2 regions of the Pseudosulfitobacter sp. DSM 107133 genome follow, and region 1 is predicted to be linked to the other one. Evidence: riboswitches for the same ligand, from Rfam matches in the RefSeq annotation. Region 1 holds a riboswitch; the other holds the start of a gene.
The links. Region 1 has a riboswitch for cobalamin ahead of bluB (5,6-dimethylbenzimidazole synthase). Riboswitches for the same ligand answer to the same signal wherever they lie in the genome.
Positions count from the first base shown of each region.

Region 2: another riboswitch for cobalamin. It lies ahead of DSM107133_RS23155 (energy-coupling factor ABC transporter permease); the one in region 1 lies ahead of bluB (5,6-dimethylbenzimidazole synthase).

Region 1 covers NZ_CP085154.1:2,524,935-2,532,564, forward strand. Annotated here, with positions in the region: gene DSM107133_RS12370 (ATP-binding protein) at 1-1,675, opposite strand, end outside; tRNA gene DSM107133_RS12375 (tRNA-Thr) at 2,454-2,529, opposite strand; gene DSM107133_RS12380 (hypothetical protein) at 2,677-3,552, shown strand; partial or broken gene DSM107133_RS12385 (IS5 family transposase) at 3,620-4,395, shown strand; gene bluB (5,6-dimethylbenzimidazole synthase) at 4,406-5,086, opposite strand; cobalamin riboswitch at 5,136-5,315, opposite strand; gene DSM107133_RS12395 (DUF2312 domain-containing protein) at 5,430-5,693, opposite strand; cobalamin riboswitch at 5,830-6,035, shown strand; gene DSM107133_RS12400 (TonB-dependent receptor) at 6,169-7,630, shown strand, end outside.
Region 2 covers NZ_CP085159.1:98,241-105,870, reverse strand. Annotated here, with positions in the region: gene DSM107133_RS23170 (disulfide bond formation protein B) at 1-425, opposite strand, end outside; gene DSM107133_RS23175 (thioredoxin domain-containing protein) at 1-3, opposite strand, end outside; gene DSM107133_RS23165 (SCO family protein) at 422-1,018, opposite strand; gene DSM107133_RS23160 (helix-turn-helix domain-containing protein) at 1,191-1,619, shown strand; gene DSM107133_RS23155 (energy-coupling factor ABC transporter permease) at 1,692-2,372, opposite strand; cobalamin riboswitch at 2,416-2,626, opposite strand; gene DSM107133_RS23150 (alkaline phosphatase) at 2,880-4,355, opposite strand; gene DSM107133_RS23145 (transglutaminase family protein) at 4,516-5,286, shown strand; gene DSM107133_RS23140 (cation diffusion facilitator family transporter) at 5,276-6,196, shown strand; gene DSM107133_RS23135 (PEMT/PEM2 methyltransferase family protein) at 6,193-6,744, shown strand; gene DSM107133_RS23130 (L,D-transpeptidase) at 6,829-7,407, shown strand.

The sequences.
Region 1 (7,630 bases):
CTTCGGAATAGGTTAATGTCAGCCCTTTTGCTTCGGCATCGGAGCGCAGGTCATCGACGACGGACCTGCCAAGGTCGGTGACCTCGATCCGCTCCAGGTCCAGTTCGAGCTGACCCCGCGCAACCCGGGTCCAATCCAGCAAATCTTCGACCAAACGCAGCATGTGCTTTGCGGAATTCTCAATGCCTGCACTCTGTTCCGATACGAACCGCTGAAAGTTGGCCACTGCCGTGGTCACCGTGCCATCGGCGGGCGCAGCATTCTCCAAGGCGGCGGCGAGGCTTCTGGACTGGGGCAATCTTTCGCTGTTGTGCAGAAACGATGCGCGCCCCGAAATCACGGTCAGCGGGGTGCGCAACTCGTGCGAGACATTGTTGAGGAATTCCGTCTTTTCGCGGTCTGCGGCCTCTGCAGCCTTCAGGGCACGTTGCTCGGCGGTGACGTCGGTTGAAATGCCCACCGTATAGCCGTGCGGTGTCTTGGCTTCGGTCACTTTCAGCCAGCGGTTGCCAGCAGCAGCCTCCGAAAAGGACACGCCCGGATTTCGGAACCGCTCAAGCCGTTCTGCAATCCATGTGTTTTCGTCTTCGATTGTGGTCACGCCGGGCTGGTTCTTGACCGAATGCGCCAACAATTCCTTCATCGTCATTCCGGGTGCGATCAGGGGGCCGATCTCGGGGTAGTACTCGAGATATTTTTCGTTCACCAACATCATCCGCTCGTGGTCGTCAAAGGCGATGAAGCCCTCGTTTAGACAGCCAATGGACTCGGCCAAGAGTGCGCGCGCGCTTTCCTTTTCCGATGCGAATCTGCGGATGATCAACAGCACGCCGACCAGAATAACCGCCAGAAAAAGCACAAAGGCCAGCAGATAGGGGCTCTGCGGGGAGTAAGACGGCCATCCACCCGTGGGACGGCCCGTCGCCCGCCATGTGCTGCCCAGCATTTTGAACTCTGTCGTCACCGGCCGCGCGTTCAACGGTCCGGCATCGTCCCGCACGCCGATAGGAGACGTGGCCGAAGCCTGGATTTCACGCAGGCTGAAGCTGTATTTCTCGGTATCGCCAAAATCGTGTCGCTGGGCGCTAAGAAGTCCGTCCGCCGAGATGACAATCGAAATGACGCCCCAGAACTGTTCAACGTTGGTCGATGGGTTGGGCATAAAAACAGGATAGCGCAGGATATAGCCCGTGCCCCCTTGCACCAGCGGCACCGGGCCGTCGACGATCGGGCTTTGCCGACGATAGGCCTGTGCCACACTGGCCATCTGTTCGGGCACCTGCCAGTATTTCAGGCCAATCGTTTTCCGATTGCCTGTGATCGGAAAGCTGTGGGTCACTTCCAATCCAGGGGCAAGAGCCACGGCCCGGACACCCGGATTGCGCAATTGCAGGTCAGCGACAAAGCGGGAAATCTCTGCTTCGTTCACCTCTGTTGAGGCGTTCAGGAGGTTTTCAATGTGTTTGGCCACCAGAACCGCTTCGAAAAAGCGCAACTGGATCTGGTCCGTCGCGGTGTAAAGATCCTGTTCCAGATCTCGGCGCACGGTTGCCAGATGGTTGTCCCTGTCCAGCTTGATCACGGCATAGCCGATGCCCACAACGCTGCCCAGGGCTAGCGCGGTCAGCAAAATATAGGCTTTTGAGACCAGATAACTCTTGTACTTGCTCAACACATACTGTCCTTCACTAAGGCTTTGTAAGGTTTTCCCGCTATGGCTGTCGGGTTTTTTCCTGGCTGCTCCAAGCCTTTTTCTGAGACAACTATATATCGAAAATTGGCGCAATTGGGGCGGTTGATGTCATGAAACTGCTCACGGATTACGCGTACAATATCAATTTACTCTATCCTAGGTAGATTTTGGAAATTTCATAACCAGATTTTTGAACCGGCAGCAGCTGTTGTTCAAATTGTTGGTGTAAACCTTCGCGGGCTGTATCTTCGACGGTCCGCTGCATGGGCTGAGCCGTGACAGGCGTCAAATCCGCGGCCCAAGTGGCTTTCGCGCAAAGCGGCCTGAACGGTTTGTAAGGATCCGCGATACCCGCATATGACCCTCTACCTGGCAGCGCATCTGTGCGGCTTGCCACCACAGGGCACCACACAGCGCCGGACAGGCCAGCAGGACCCCACAGTGAAACTTGGCACCCAACCAGCACCAAAGCTTTAAGGAGGCACCCGGATGTTTGACGCGATCCCATCCAGAGAGGGATGGCAGGCCCCCAAGAATGGCCAGCCGGTCGGCCGCTTGAAGCTCCAGGACAGTCTGACCGAACGGCCGTGCCTGACCTGAGCGAAAACTTCCAGATCCAAGGTGCCCCTCAACCGCATGTGTGACCCATGCCGCAGACCAGCTGCTGGGATGATAGCGATATGATCCGACATCGCTTGCCTCGGACGGTCGGACGCCAGAATTCGGACGAAACGCCAAGGACTGATTTTTACGGATGAAATGGTGCCCCCACACGGACTCGAACCGCGGACCTACTGATTACAAATCAGTTGCTCTACCAGCTGAGCTATAGGGGCACTCGGGCGCTCATTTACTGTGCCCGTTCGAAACGTGCAAGATCAAAATGCACGGCAGACTGCACTTTGTCTTTCATGGTTTTCCCGCGGATCAAAACCGATATAACAACACCATAGGCCGATCCTTACAGGACCCAACACATACACATGCAGATTGTCATTCATACCGGCGCCCATTTCACCGAAGTCGAGCGGTTGGTGAAATGCCTGCTGCGCAACAAGGAAGATTTTGCGAGCAGGGGTGTGGCTGTTCCCGGACCTTCGCGATACCGCAAACTGTTGCGCGAAACCTTTGCGGCGCTGAAAACGACGGCTCCTGCCGAGGGCGCGCGCGATGTGTTGCTTGATGCGATTCTGGATGCCGAAGAGGCCGACCGCCTGATCCTGAGCCATCCGCATATTTTTGGCGCGCCGCTGGCCAGTGTGCGCAACGGGCGGCTTTACCCGAATGCGGTCGAGCGCATGGTACAGTTGAGCCAGCTGTTCCCCCACGACCAGATCGAAATGTTCACGGCCCTGCGCAATCCGGCAACGTTCCTGCCTGCGGTTTTCGGAGAATCGCCACGCGAAAGTGTCGAGGACTTTCTGGGCGTGGCCGATCCCGCCGATGTGCGCTGGTCGGACATGCTGAACGAGGTGCGCGAAGCGGCCCCCAACGTGAATATCACCGTCTGGTGCAATGAAGATACGCCACTGATCTGGGCCGAGATCATCCGCGAGATGGCGGGGCTGGAACACAACGAGAAAATCATCGGCGGTTTTGATTTGCTCGGCGACATCATGTCGCCCGAAGGGATGAAGCGGTTCCGCGCCTATCTCAAAACGCATTCCGTGATGACCGAAATGCAAAAACGTCGGGTGATTGCGGCCTTTCTCGACAAATACGCGCTGGAAGACGAGATCGAGGAAGAGCTGGACATGCCCGGCTGGACCGACGATCTGGTGCACGAAATGACGGAAATCTATGACGAGGATGTTTTCCGTATCCAGCGCATACCCGGTGTGACCCTGATTGCGCCCTAGGTCACATACCCATAAAAGGGATTCACAGACTTTAGAAAACGTGATTCACTTTCCGGCAAATGTGGAGGTGAGAATGGCACGTTTTGATTTGACAGATTTTGAATGGTCGGTGATCCAGCCGTTGCTGCCGACGAAGGTGCGCGGCAAGCCGCGTGTGGATGACCGGCGGGTTTTGAACGGCATCTTCTGGCGCTTGCGGACTGGTGCGCCCTGGGCAGACATTCCTGCCCGATACGGGCCGCATACGACCTGTGTGAACCGCTTCAACCGCTGGCGGCGTGCGGGCCACTGGGCGCGTATTCTTGAAGCAATATCAGAGGCATATGAGGGTGAGGTGCAAATGATTGACAGCTCCTCCATCCGGGTACACCAACAGGGCGCAAATGGCCCTAAAAAAGGGGGCGATCCGATTGCCTGGGTCGCTCAAGGGGCGGGCTGACAACGAAAATCCACGCTTTGGTGGACGCGCTTGGCCGCCCGATCCGGCTCATGCTGACGGCTGGGCAGGCCTATGATGGACACGCGGCAGAGCAGATGCTGGATCGACTGAAAGAAGGCTGCAGCGTGCTGGCGGATCGCGCCTATGACAGCAACGCGATCCGTGATTTGATCGCCAAACAGAAGGCGCAAGCCGTGATCCCTTCGATGCCGCAACGCAATCCTGTCATCGCGCATGATCGCGAGCGTTACAAAGCACGCAACGCAGTGGAGCGTTTCTTCAACAAACTCAAAAACTTCCGCGCGGTAGCAACAAGATATGACAAACGCGATGATAATTTCCTCGCATCCATACAACTCGCGTCAATCAGGATCTGGTTGCGAACTTATGAGTCGGTGACCTAGGGCCTGGCCCCTAGGGATCGCCCTGCCATTTGCCGTCAAAGATCAGCGCGTCCAGGTCCATGCGGCGGTTCCAGCCTTTGACTTCAAGCTCGGGGTTTTCATACAACTGGTCGACATGGCCGAGACACAGATAACCGACAATCTCGATCCGGTCCGGGATTTCCAGAATACGCCTCAGGTCCGCATCCCGAAAGATGCTGACCCAGCCCATGCCGATCCCTTCGGCGCGGGCGGCAAGCCAAAGGTTCTGGATCGCACAGACGGTACTGTAGAGGTCCATGCTGGGGTTATGCGTACGCCCCAGCACCACTTCGCCACCGCGCGTGCGGTCGCAGGTCACGCAGATGTTGACCGGTGCCTTGCGGATGCCCTCCAGCTTGAGGGACCGGTAGGTCGACCGGCGCGCACCCTCGAACATTTCGGCGGCCTCGTCATTGGCCTGCTGAAAGGCGCGCCAGACCTGTTCGCGGGCGTCCTGTTCGCGGATCACGATGAAATTCCACGGCTGCATGAATCCGACAGAAGGGGCGTGATGGGCCGCGTCCAGCAGCCTGCGCAGCAGGTCATCGGCCACCGGATCGGACAGGAACTGGTCGCGCACGTCGCGGCGGGTATAGATGGCCTTGTAAACGGCATCGCGTTCGGCAGTGGAAAAGGCCGCAGCCTGCGCCAGAGCGGTTGATTTCGTCATTGTTTGATCCCCAACAACACGTTTATGCGGCGCCCCTGCCGTCCACGCGGGGCACGCTGTGCTGTCTGGCCGGTCTTCTGACTTGGGGTCACCTGGCCCGCGCGCCTTCCCGGATCGCTCCAGTGGCATCTGCGCGTGGCCATCACCGTTACAGCGTTGGGCACGTCCCGGAGTTTCACCGGATTCCCGATTCTCCCGACGAGCGGGCACCAGACGGAGCCAGGATGCACGCAAGGCAAATGGGGGACAAGGGCGAAAGGGGGGATCGGGCCCGTGCGGGAAACGGTGGATGAACAGCCGCCCTCGAAGTCGGCGGGGCACCAGCGCGCGCCCCGCCTCTGCGTCAGCTCATGCCAAGCGCTTCTTTGTACATTTCCAGAACCGCCTCTTCTTCGGCGATGTCGTCGGGCTCGCGTTTGCGCAGCGCGATCACCTTGCGGATCACCTTGGTGTCATAGCCGCGCCCCTTGGCTTCGGCCATCACCTCTTTTTGCTGCTCGGCGATGTCTTTTTTCTCGGCATCCAGACGTTCGATACGTTCGATGAACTGGCGCAGTTCGTCGGCGGTTACACGATAGCTTTCAAGGTTGGTGGCGGTGTCGGTCATGGGGTGCGTCCTTCAATCGGTGCTGCTCGGGCAAGACCCAACCGATACCGCCCCCCCCTGTTGCCTGCAAGACCACTTTGACGCTTGGCCCCAATGGCGGGTCGCATTCGCGACTTGATCGGTGACGGCACAGGCGATAAGCCACGCATACTTTGGTTCGACGGGGTGACTCGTCGTTTAAGGGAACGCGGTGCGGGGCAATTTCCCCAAATCCGTGACTGCCCCCGCAACTGTTAGCGGTGAGCGCGGCCGTCATATGCCACTGGGTCATCGAACCTCGGGAAGGCACGGCCCCGCATCGACCCGCAAGTCAGGAGACCTGCCAAAGGGATCACCCGGATACGGACGCGGGGAGCGTGTGTGTCGGCGGCCTGACCGCTTTGGTGGCATTTCACCGGCGGAGGGCGTTTTGTCTTTCCCATATCGACGACCAAAGGGTCGGACCCAACCGACCCGTCCGTAAGGGGACAATTTTATGAAACATCTACTTGCTTCGGCATCTGTAGCAGCACTGGCCACCCTGCCCCGCGTGGCCTTGGCGCAGGACGATGCCTTTGACCTGGGCACGATCACGGTATCGGCCAGCCAGACACCTGTTGAGACCAAGCGCACCGGCACTGTGGTCGAGGTGGTCGAACAGGATGAGATCGAAAAAAGCAGCAGCGTGCGCGTATCCGAAACGCTGGACACGCTGCCGGGCGTTTCGCTTTCGGGCAATGGCGGTCTGGGCACATCGTCCGTGCTGCGCGTGCGCGGACTGTCCGGCAAATATGTGCCGGTCTATATCGACGGCATCGACGTGACCGACCCTTCCAGCGTCCAGACCCAATACAATTTTGGCGCGCTGACCACTGCTGGCGTCGGGCGCATCGAAGTGTTGAAAGGCTCGCAATCGGCGATCTACGGATCGGAAGCGATTGGTGGCGTGGTCAACATCACCACCCTACGCGCCACCGAAATGGGCACCCATCTGAGCTATAGCGTCGAGGCAGGCAGCTTTGACACCTATGCCGCCACCTTTGGCGTCACCACCAAGGCCGAGCGGGGCGAACTGGCCCTGACGCTGAGCCATGCGCGCACCAAGGGGTTTTCCGCTTTTGAGGAAAACGACCGCGTCAACCCCGAAGCCGATGGATTCAAAGGCACAACGCTGATCCTGACGGGGTCTTATGATGCCACTGATCTGGTCACGCTGGGTTTTGCATTGAACTATATCGACAGCGAAACAGACCAGGACGGATTTCCCGCGCCTGCCTATGTTCTGGCTGATACCGCAGATCAGGAACTGACCAAACGACTGGGCACACGGGTCTATGCCGAAATTGAAGGCGCTGCGGTCGATCACACGATTTCGCTGACCTATACCGACACCAAACGCGAATACCCAATCGGCTTTAACCGTGATTTCCACGGTCAGCGCACCGAAGCATCCTACAAAGCTGTGACACAGGCCGGCGCGGTCGATCTGGCCTTTGGCGCCAGCTATTCGCAAGAGGAATTTGCGGTCGATGCCATCAGCGGCACCTATGAAATCGCGTCGGTCTTTGGCGAGGCGCAGTACGCCGCCTCTGAGAATGTTGACCTCAGCTTTGCGCTGCGTCACGACGACCACTCGACCTTTGGCGGGTTTACCACGGGCCGTCTGGCCGGCAACTGGCGGATCACCGCGGATACTACTGTGCGCGCTTCCGTCGGCACCGGTTTCCGTGCGCCGTCGCTGTACGAACTGTTCCATCCCTTCTATGGCAATCCGGCGCTACAGCAGGAAGAAAGCCGCAGCGCCGAGCTGGGTATCGAGCATCATTTCCCCAACGCCGCGATGGTCAAGGCGACAGTCTTTTACACAGAAATCGACAACCTGATCGAATATGATTTCGCCACCAGCGGCTACAATCAGGTGCCGGGCACCTCGACCACCAAGGGCATTGAATTGTCGG
Region 2 (7,630 bases), on a different replicon from region 1:
CACGCGCGCGGCTCCTTCAGAGAGAAAAATGACAAGAACCCGATAAACGCAAAGGCAATCAGCGCCAACAGCGGGATAGGGATTCCAAGAAACAGCTGATTGTCGCCGGTGCAGGACGGGCCAGTCGCCGTGCAGGGTTGGATCGGCTCGGGCAGAACTCCAGTATAGAGACCAAGATGCCAAAGCGCGATGGCAGCGCCACCGAGGGCAAGCGCAACGCCGTAGCGACCGACCCGATGATCCTCGAACCACAGACCAAGGCCCAGAAGGACGGCCAGAGGGAACATAAACGCACGCTGAAACCAGCACAGATTGCACGGAGCCTGCCCCAGAACCTCACCGATATAGAGCACGGCCAAGGAACTCCCCAAAGCGACGATCCACGCGGCGGTCAAAGCCGTCTCTTTTGACATCACCCGGCTCATATCGACATCCGCGCCTTCAGATCGGCAAGGATCTCCTCTGCCGGCGTGCCATATGTCCAGGCACCGACATATCCGCCTTGCGGATCAAAGAGAAACAGCTGAGACGAATGCCCCATCGTGTATCCGTCGGGCGAAGCGGCTTCCTCAATCTTTTCGTAGTAGATGCGAAATGTCTTGGACGTTCTCTCAATTTGATCAGCGGTGCCTGTCAGTCCGATGATGTTTGCGTCAAAATATGGGATAAACTCAGCAAGCGCTTGCGGCGTGTCGCGTTCTGGATCAATCGAGATAAAAAGCGGCTGGACTTGTGTCGCATCGGAGCCGAGCCCGTCCATCACAGCGGCTACCTCCGCCAGAGTTGTGGGGCACACGTCGGGGCAATTCGCAAAGCCAAAGAAAACGAGCATCCAGCGCCCTGCGAGATATTCGTCTGTTTGGACCATCCCATTATGATCGGTCAGTTCGAAATCCGCCCGGAACGCGGGCTCATAAGCGCGCTGTTCGACTCTGGTAGAAACTTGCAGCCAGACGAACCCCACGATCGCGATCGCAGCGAGTCCCCAAAGCACTTTTTGTAACGCAGATAATCTCATTGGTCGTTTTGCGCCCGATTCCGCCCATTTTTCGTGAATTCTAAATGTTCTAGCTGCTAGAGGTTCAAGCTGTTTCTTGGCACAGAGGCGGTTTGTCACGGACCCGTGAACAGACCAGTGGCTTGTGCATGCCAATAGCTATAGCTACCAACACTATAGATATGGAGGTCACATGCTTACAATTGGAAGTTTGGGAAAGAAGACCGGAACAAAAGTTCAGACCATCCGGTATTACGAACAGATCGGGTTGATGCCCGAACCGGGTCGCACAGAAGGGGGGCAACGGCGTTACGGTGACGCCGAAGTCGACCGCTTGTCATTTATTCGACACGCGCGCCAGTTGGGATTTCCGCTGGAGGCGATCCGCGAGCTACTTGATCTTAGCGACAATCCGGATCGATCTTGCCACGAGGCCGACTCCATCGCTCGTCGACAACTCAAACAGGTCGAATTGCGGATGGATCGCTTGAAAGCGCTGCAGACCGAACTGAAGCGCATGATCCACGAATGCAGTGGAGGCAATACCGCGGATTGTAAGGTTCTCGAGGTCTTGCGCGATCACTCAGAGTGTCTGACCGACCACGATGCAATCGGCGCATAGTCGCGCCAATTGCTCGCAATCCAAAACGGTGTGTAAAACGACAATGGTCGGTCGTACATGGCTGCTTTTACCTTAGGCGGGTTGATAGAGCCGGGCGTGCGGAAGGCCTGTTTTCTCGAACCTCCGGAATGTCTTTGCCAAAGCCAGAGCACCAAGGTCAATGATGGGTTCAAGCAAAACAACGATGATGTAGACCGACGCGAATGCTCCCGCGTTTGCCAAGGTCTCCGCGGTAAAGCCCTGTCCGTAGAAAACCCAGAAGGCCACCCACGCCACAATGCCACCTTGGAACACCGCAGATAGCTTTGCTGCTTGAGTGTAGGAAACCTCGGTGTACGGCGTGTCGGCCGGGATAATCCTTCGTGCCAATGCGGTCATTGCCAAAACTGGCAGAATAAGCGTGGTCAGGTTCATTCCCAATTGCGGAATGTCGGAAGGTGAAAACAGGAAGCTTTGCGCTACAAGACCAAAGATCAGACCAATAGCTGTTGGAACTGTGCCGAGGATCAGGAAAAGTGTGGTTCCAAGTATCAAATGTACTTCTGACACGCCAACAGGTGGATGCGGCAGAAATTCAAAGAATCCTAGCACCATCGCGCTTGCCGCAGCGGAGCGTCCGGCCAAAGCTAAGATGTTGCCGTTCTGCTTCACGTGATCAACAGCGAGCTTGGCGACGATCCCAACCGAAGCAACACCGGTCGCAGTCCCCAGTACAATTTTTGCGCCGTCCACGACGCCAGGTTCGATATGCATAATTTCGTTCCTTCTGCACCCATCGTGCAAGATGCCTCCATAGAGGCGTTACAGTGTACTTGGCAGGTTTCCTGACTCGCGCTTCATCGCTGCAATTTCACCTTCCCGGATCTCTCCAGTGGTATTCGGAATGCAGCTAACGCTCACAGTTGCGTGGGCAGTCTCGGATCAGGACAGGACTTGATGTCCCTACCGCGTTCCCATTTACCCCGCCGCCGCAAATCGGCTTTGGGACCAAGTCCGAGCACCTGATATCCTCGGCCTGCCCGAGTCAAGATGGTTTGTAGAATGCAGTTGGTGTGTAGTCGCTGTGGCAACCAAATTTTGCCCAAGTATGATGCGAGATAACACAAAACTACTCCATCAAACAGCTAGTTACATCAACTCATCTCTTCAACTTTCCGAGAAAAACTAAGCCCAGGACGGATCTCCCTGGTCTCCATCCGAAAAAGCAAAACATCCCCAAGAGCGGAACTCTTGGGGATGTCGTGATCAGACCAAATCAGATTATTCGGCCGTCGCGGCATAGTTCATGATGTGAAAAATCATGTTCTGTTCAATTGTGCCATCGACAAGGTGTGCCCACGGGCCTTTGGCATAGGCGGCGACATCCTCACCCGAATGGGTTTCGGAGGACTTGGGAACCACCGCCTGCTGCAAATAGTCCAGGTCTGTCGCGGCCTCTTCGGTGAGCACCGGTCGCGTACCAAAGAAAGAACCATCCGCTTGTTCCGTCAGAACCGATCCCGCACCGTTCAGGTAGCCTGCGACGGTGAACGGCTTATTGTCGGCTCCCAATTCGGGCTCCCCGGTATGCGCCACGCCTTCGCCGTCGATGCCCATGCACAGGCCAAGGATGTCCGACCCACGCCCGCAATAACCATTGAAGGCCAGCGCATGTTCATGATCAGCCGTCACGATGATCAGGGTGTCGGCATCGTCCGTCAGTTCATCAGCGATCGCGACGGCGTCGGAGAACGCCTTTTGGTCACGTACCGCGCGTGCAAGGTTACCGCCGTGGTTGGCATGGTCCACGCGACCCGCTTCGACCTGAAGAAAGTAGCCATTGTCCCCCGATTTTGCCTGAAGCGCCTGGATGGCCGCACCGGTCATGTCGGCCAGGCTGGGTTCGTCTTCGCGGTCAGCTTCGTACATCATGTGGCTGCTTTCAAACAGCCCGAGGATCGGGGTCCCATCCAAAGGGGTGTTTTCGAAAGACGCCTGATCGGTCGCCAAATGAGCGCCTAGTTCGCTTTGGGCTACGTCCATCAGATTGACCCCGTCTTCGCGGCGCCCGCCTTCGTCACCATGAAAGTTGCGCATGCCGCCGCCCATAGCGACGTCGATCATCCCGGAACGCATGGCCTCGATCAGCTGCGTCGCAATGTCAGTCTGGGTGTCGCAACCTTCAGGCACTGACGCCTCGAAATTGCGGTCCACTGTCTTTGCATAGGCCGAGGCCGGCGTTGCATGTGTGATGCGCGCTGTGGAGACAATGCCGGTTTCTTTTCCCATCTCACTCATAAGTTCGTTCATGGAGGCAACCGTATTGCCCGGCAGCGTCGAACAGTCGCCGCGGTTCACGTTTTCATTCACACCGATGATGCCAGCCTTGGTCTTGATCCCGGCCATCATGGCCGTGCCTGTTCCAGCGCTGTCCGGCGTCTGGGCATTAACGTTGTAGGTCTTGACCAGAGCGAGGTTTGGAAAGGCCTCCTGGGGTTGAACATACTCATCACCAAAGCCGCCCTCTTGCTGGCCTGCAAACAGACGCGATGCGTAGTTTGTACCAACGCCGTTGCCGTCAGAGATCATCAAAATGATGTTGACGGCTCTGTTGGTATTGGGCAGTTTTGCCAACTCTTCGGCCAGACGCTCTTGGCCGGATACGAACCAATCATTTTCTGCCTGCGGCAGGTCTTGTGCTGTCGCCATGCCTGATACCGCGATGGCAAGGGCGGATACCGCTGTTAACGTCTTCATAGTTTTGCTCCTGAAAAGAAGGATGAGTTTGCAGCGAAGATGCGGGTCTTAAGCATCAGATTTGTGACAGCGTGTGCTAAACTAAAATGAAATTTGGATCTTGAACCTATAGTGACTGTAGCAATTACATCTTCACGTAGACGATTCGAGGAGATATAAAATGAGCGCGAATGATCGGCTGTTGGCAACAACCCCAATCCTGAACTTCGACCACCCGTCGATTGCACAACTGATCGAGGACCGAGGGTGGAAAGCCCTTTCTCAACATGACCGGATCGGCGCTGTCTACGATTTCGTCCGCAATGAAATTGCCTTTGGGTACAACCGCGCTGACGACATCTCGGCCGCCGAGGTGCTCGCTGACGGTTTTGGTCAATGCAACACCAAGGGCACGCTTCTCATGGCCCTGTTGCGCGCGGTAAGTGTGCGGTGCCGCCTTCACGGCTTCACGATTCATAAAGAGCTTCAACGGGGCGTCGTGCCCGAACTCGTGTATCCGATTGCTCCAGAAGAGATCATTCACTCATGGGTTGAGGTGGAGACGGAGACGGGTTGGGCAAACCTCGAAGGATTCATTCTGGATGCGGAGTTTCTATCAGCGCTGCAATCCAAATTTACCGATTCACACAGTCTCTGCGGTTACGGGGCAGGGACCGACTGCCTGCAGGCGCCGCCAGTGGAGTGGACGGGGGGCGATACCTACATCCAAGAGACCGGTATTACCCAGGACTTTGGTACTTTCGACGCGCCCGACAACTTCTACGCCGCTCATCAGCAGTCATTCAGCTTCGTAAAGGGCATATTGTATCGCCATATCATACGCCATTGGATGAACGCCCGCGTGCGCCGGATCAGATCAGGTAGCGTGCCGCAGATCCCTGGCTTGGCATTGCCTAATCATAGACACGAGGAATCGCGTCATGCCTCATGATCACGGCCACGCGCATATTGATCCCGCGTCAGGCGACCGCCGTGTCTCCATCGCTATCTGGGCCAACGCACTTCTGACGGTTGTACAGATTGTGGGCGGCATCCTCTCTGGCAGCCTCGCTCTCATAGCGGATGCACTGCACAACTTCTCAGACATGGCGTCTCTGGTAATCGCGTTCGCAGCCCGAAAGATATCCCGAAGACCCGCCGACAAGCGCATGACTTTTGGCTATGGCCGGATTGAAGTTGTGGCTGCCTTGATCAACTACACCACCCTCATCCTCGTCGGTATCTATCTCATTTACGAGGGCGGGATGCGCATGATCGAACCGACCGAAGTGGCCGGTTGGACTGTGGTGATCCTTGGCTCAGTGGCGCTGGTCGTCGACACGCTGACAGCGCTGCTGACGTATTCGATGCAAAAGGGCAGCGTGAACATCCGGGCGCTTTTCCTGCACAATCTGTCAGACGCACTGGCCTCTGTTGCGGTGATCATCGGCGGCTCGCTCATCCTGCTCTATAATATGTGGTGGGTCGATCCGGCGATCACGATCGGCATCGCGCTCTACATCCTTTACCTCGCTCTAACTGAAATCGGCGGCCCCGTTCGCATCCTGATGCTGGGAAGTCCACCTGACCTCGACAATGACGCAATTGTTGCCGCAATCAGAGACGTCGACGGGGTCCATGACGTCCACCACGTTCATCTTTGGCAGATGCAAGAGAACGAGACGGCGCTGGATTGCCATATAGTGACCATCGATGGCTCATCCGGCGAAGGGATCAAAGCTGCCATAAAGGCGCGTCTCGCCGAAGAGTTCGGCATCCGGCACTCCACGCTCGAATTCGAAGACTTGGAGAATGCTCATGAGAGCGCACAACTCTATGGACACGAGCAGACAAAAGCATGATGGAAACTACGCTTGTTCTTTCTGGTCTAGGAATTGCTGCAGCAACACTGGCTTCGATCCTTTGGTCAATTGTTTCCCCAAAGCGCCGTATCTGGCCGCCCCAACGTTACACGGCGATCACTCCAATTCTGGTCTGGGTGCCAACGTTTTCGTTGTTTGGCGTATTCATTGTGCTTGGCGTCTTGGGGTGGGGCATTTTGGCGTTTCCCAACTGGCTCCGGTTCGGGGTTGGGATACCTCTCATTCTGTTTGGCAATTTTGTCGTCTGGACTGAAGTCGCTCATTTCGGGATAGCGCAAACTGGTGGAGCTAAAGGCACGTTGAAGACTACCGGCATGTATCGCTACTCTCGAAACCCTCAATACATGGCGGATATGGCAATCGTCGGTGGATGGATGATCCTTACGTCTTCACCCTCGGCTCTCATTGTAGGAACAGCGGCCATCCTTGTTTTGATTGCCGCGCCATTCGCAGAAGAGCCGTGGCTAAAGGACCTGTACGGTTCTGAATTTGAAGAGTATCGGGCTTCAACCCGTCGCTTTCTCTAAATCGCTTCACAAAAATGTCATTCCCGGATCGCTTGACCCTCTAGCTACTAGAGGTCTTACGACTCAAAAAAATGGAGGAAAGCTGTGAGCAGAATAATTAAAAACCGCAGGCAGTTTCTGTCAACAACAGCCGCCGCCGTCATCGGACTTCCGGCCTTGGTAAAGGCCCAGTCTGTGGAGCAACCGACCGGAACGGCGGTACGCAGGAATATCTCGTCCTTCAGCGCTCAGCCATGGCAAGACCACTTTGATAATCTCGAGCATGGGGCGATCCTCTGCGACATCAATTCAAGAGCCGTTCAGTTCTGGTCTGAGGACGAAAGTATTTACAAGCTCTACCCGTCGAGCGTACCTCAATCAGAAGAGCTGACCCGGCGGGGATACACAAGGGTCGTTCAAAAAGTGGAAGGTCCGAGTTGGAGACCGACACCTTCGATGAAGGAGCGTAATCCTGAATGGCCTGACTACTGGCCACCGGGCCCGGACAACCCTCTCGGCACACACGCGCTCTATCTTTCCTGGCAATATTACCGTGTCCACGGGACCGGCGACACACGCAAGATCGGGCGTCAGTCTTCCAATGGGTGCATTGGGCTGTACAACGAGCATATCGCAGAGTTGTTCGATCTGGCGGAAGTCGGCACCCAAGTCAGACTCTTTTAGTTCACTGATTGCCCCGTGATAGCAGCGGGCGACTTGGCCGCCAATCTCAAGTGTATTGCAAAGATCTTATGCACTGCGAAACAGCCAAGGGTTCATGATAGAAACTGCCGTGGATCGACGTTGCTCTACCTCTTTCTTGGAGGCAGAAGTTGATGCAAGGTGACAGCGACGGGACGACAACCATATTCACTATTGGCATCACATGGGCGGCTTTTGTATTCGC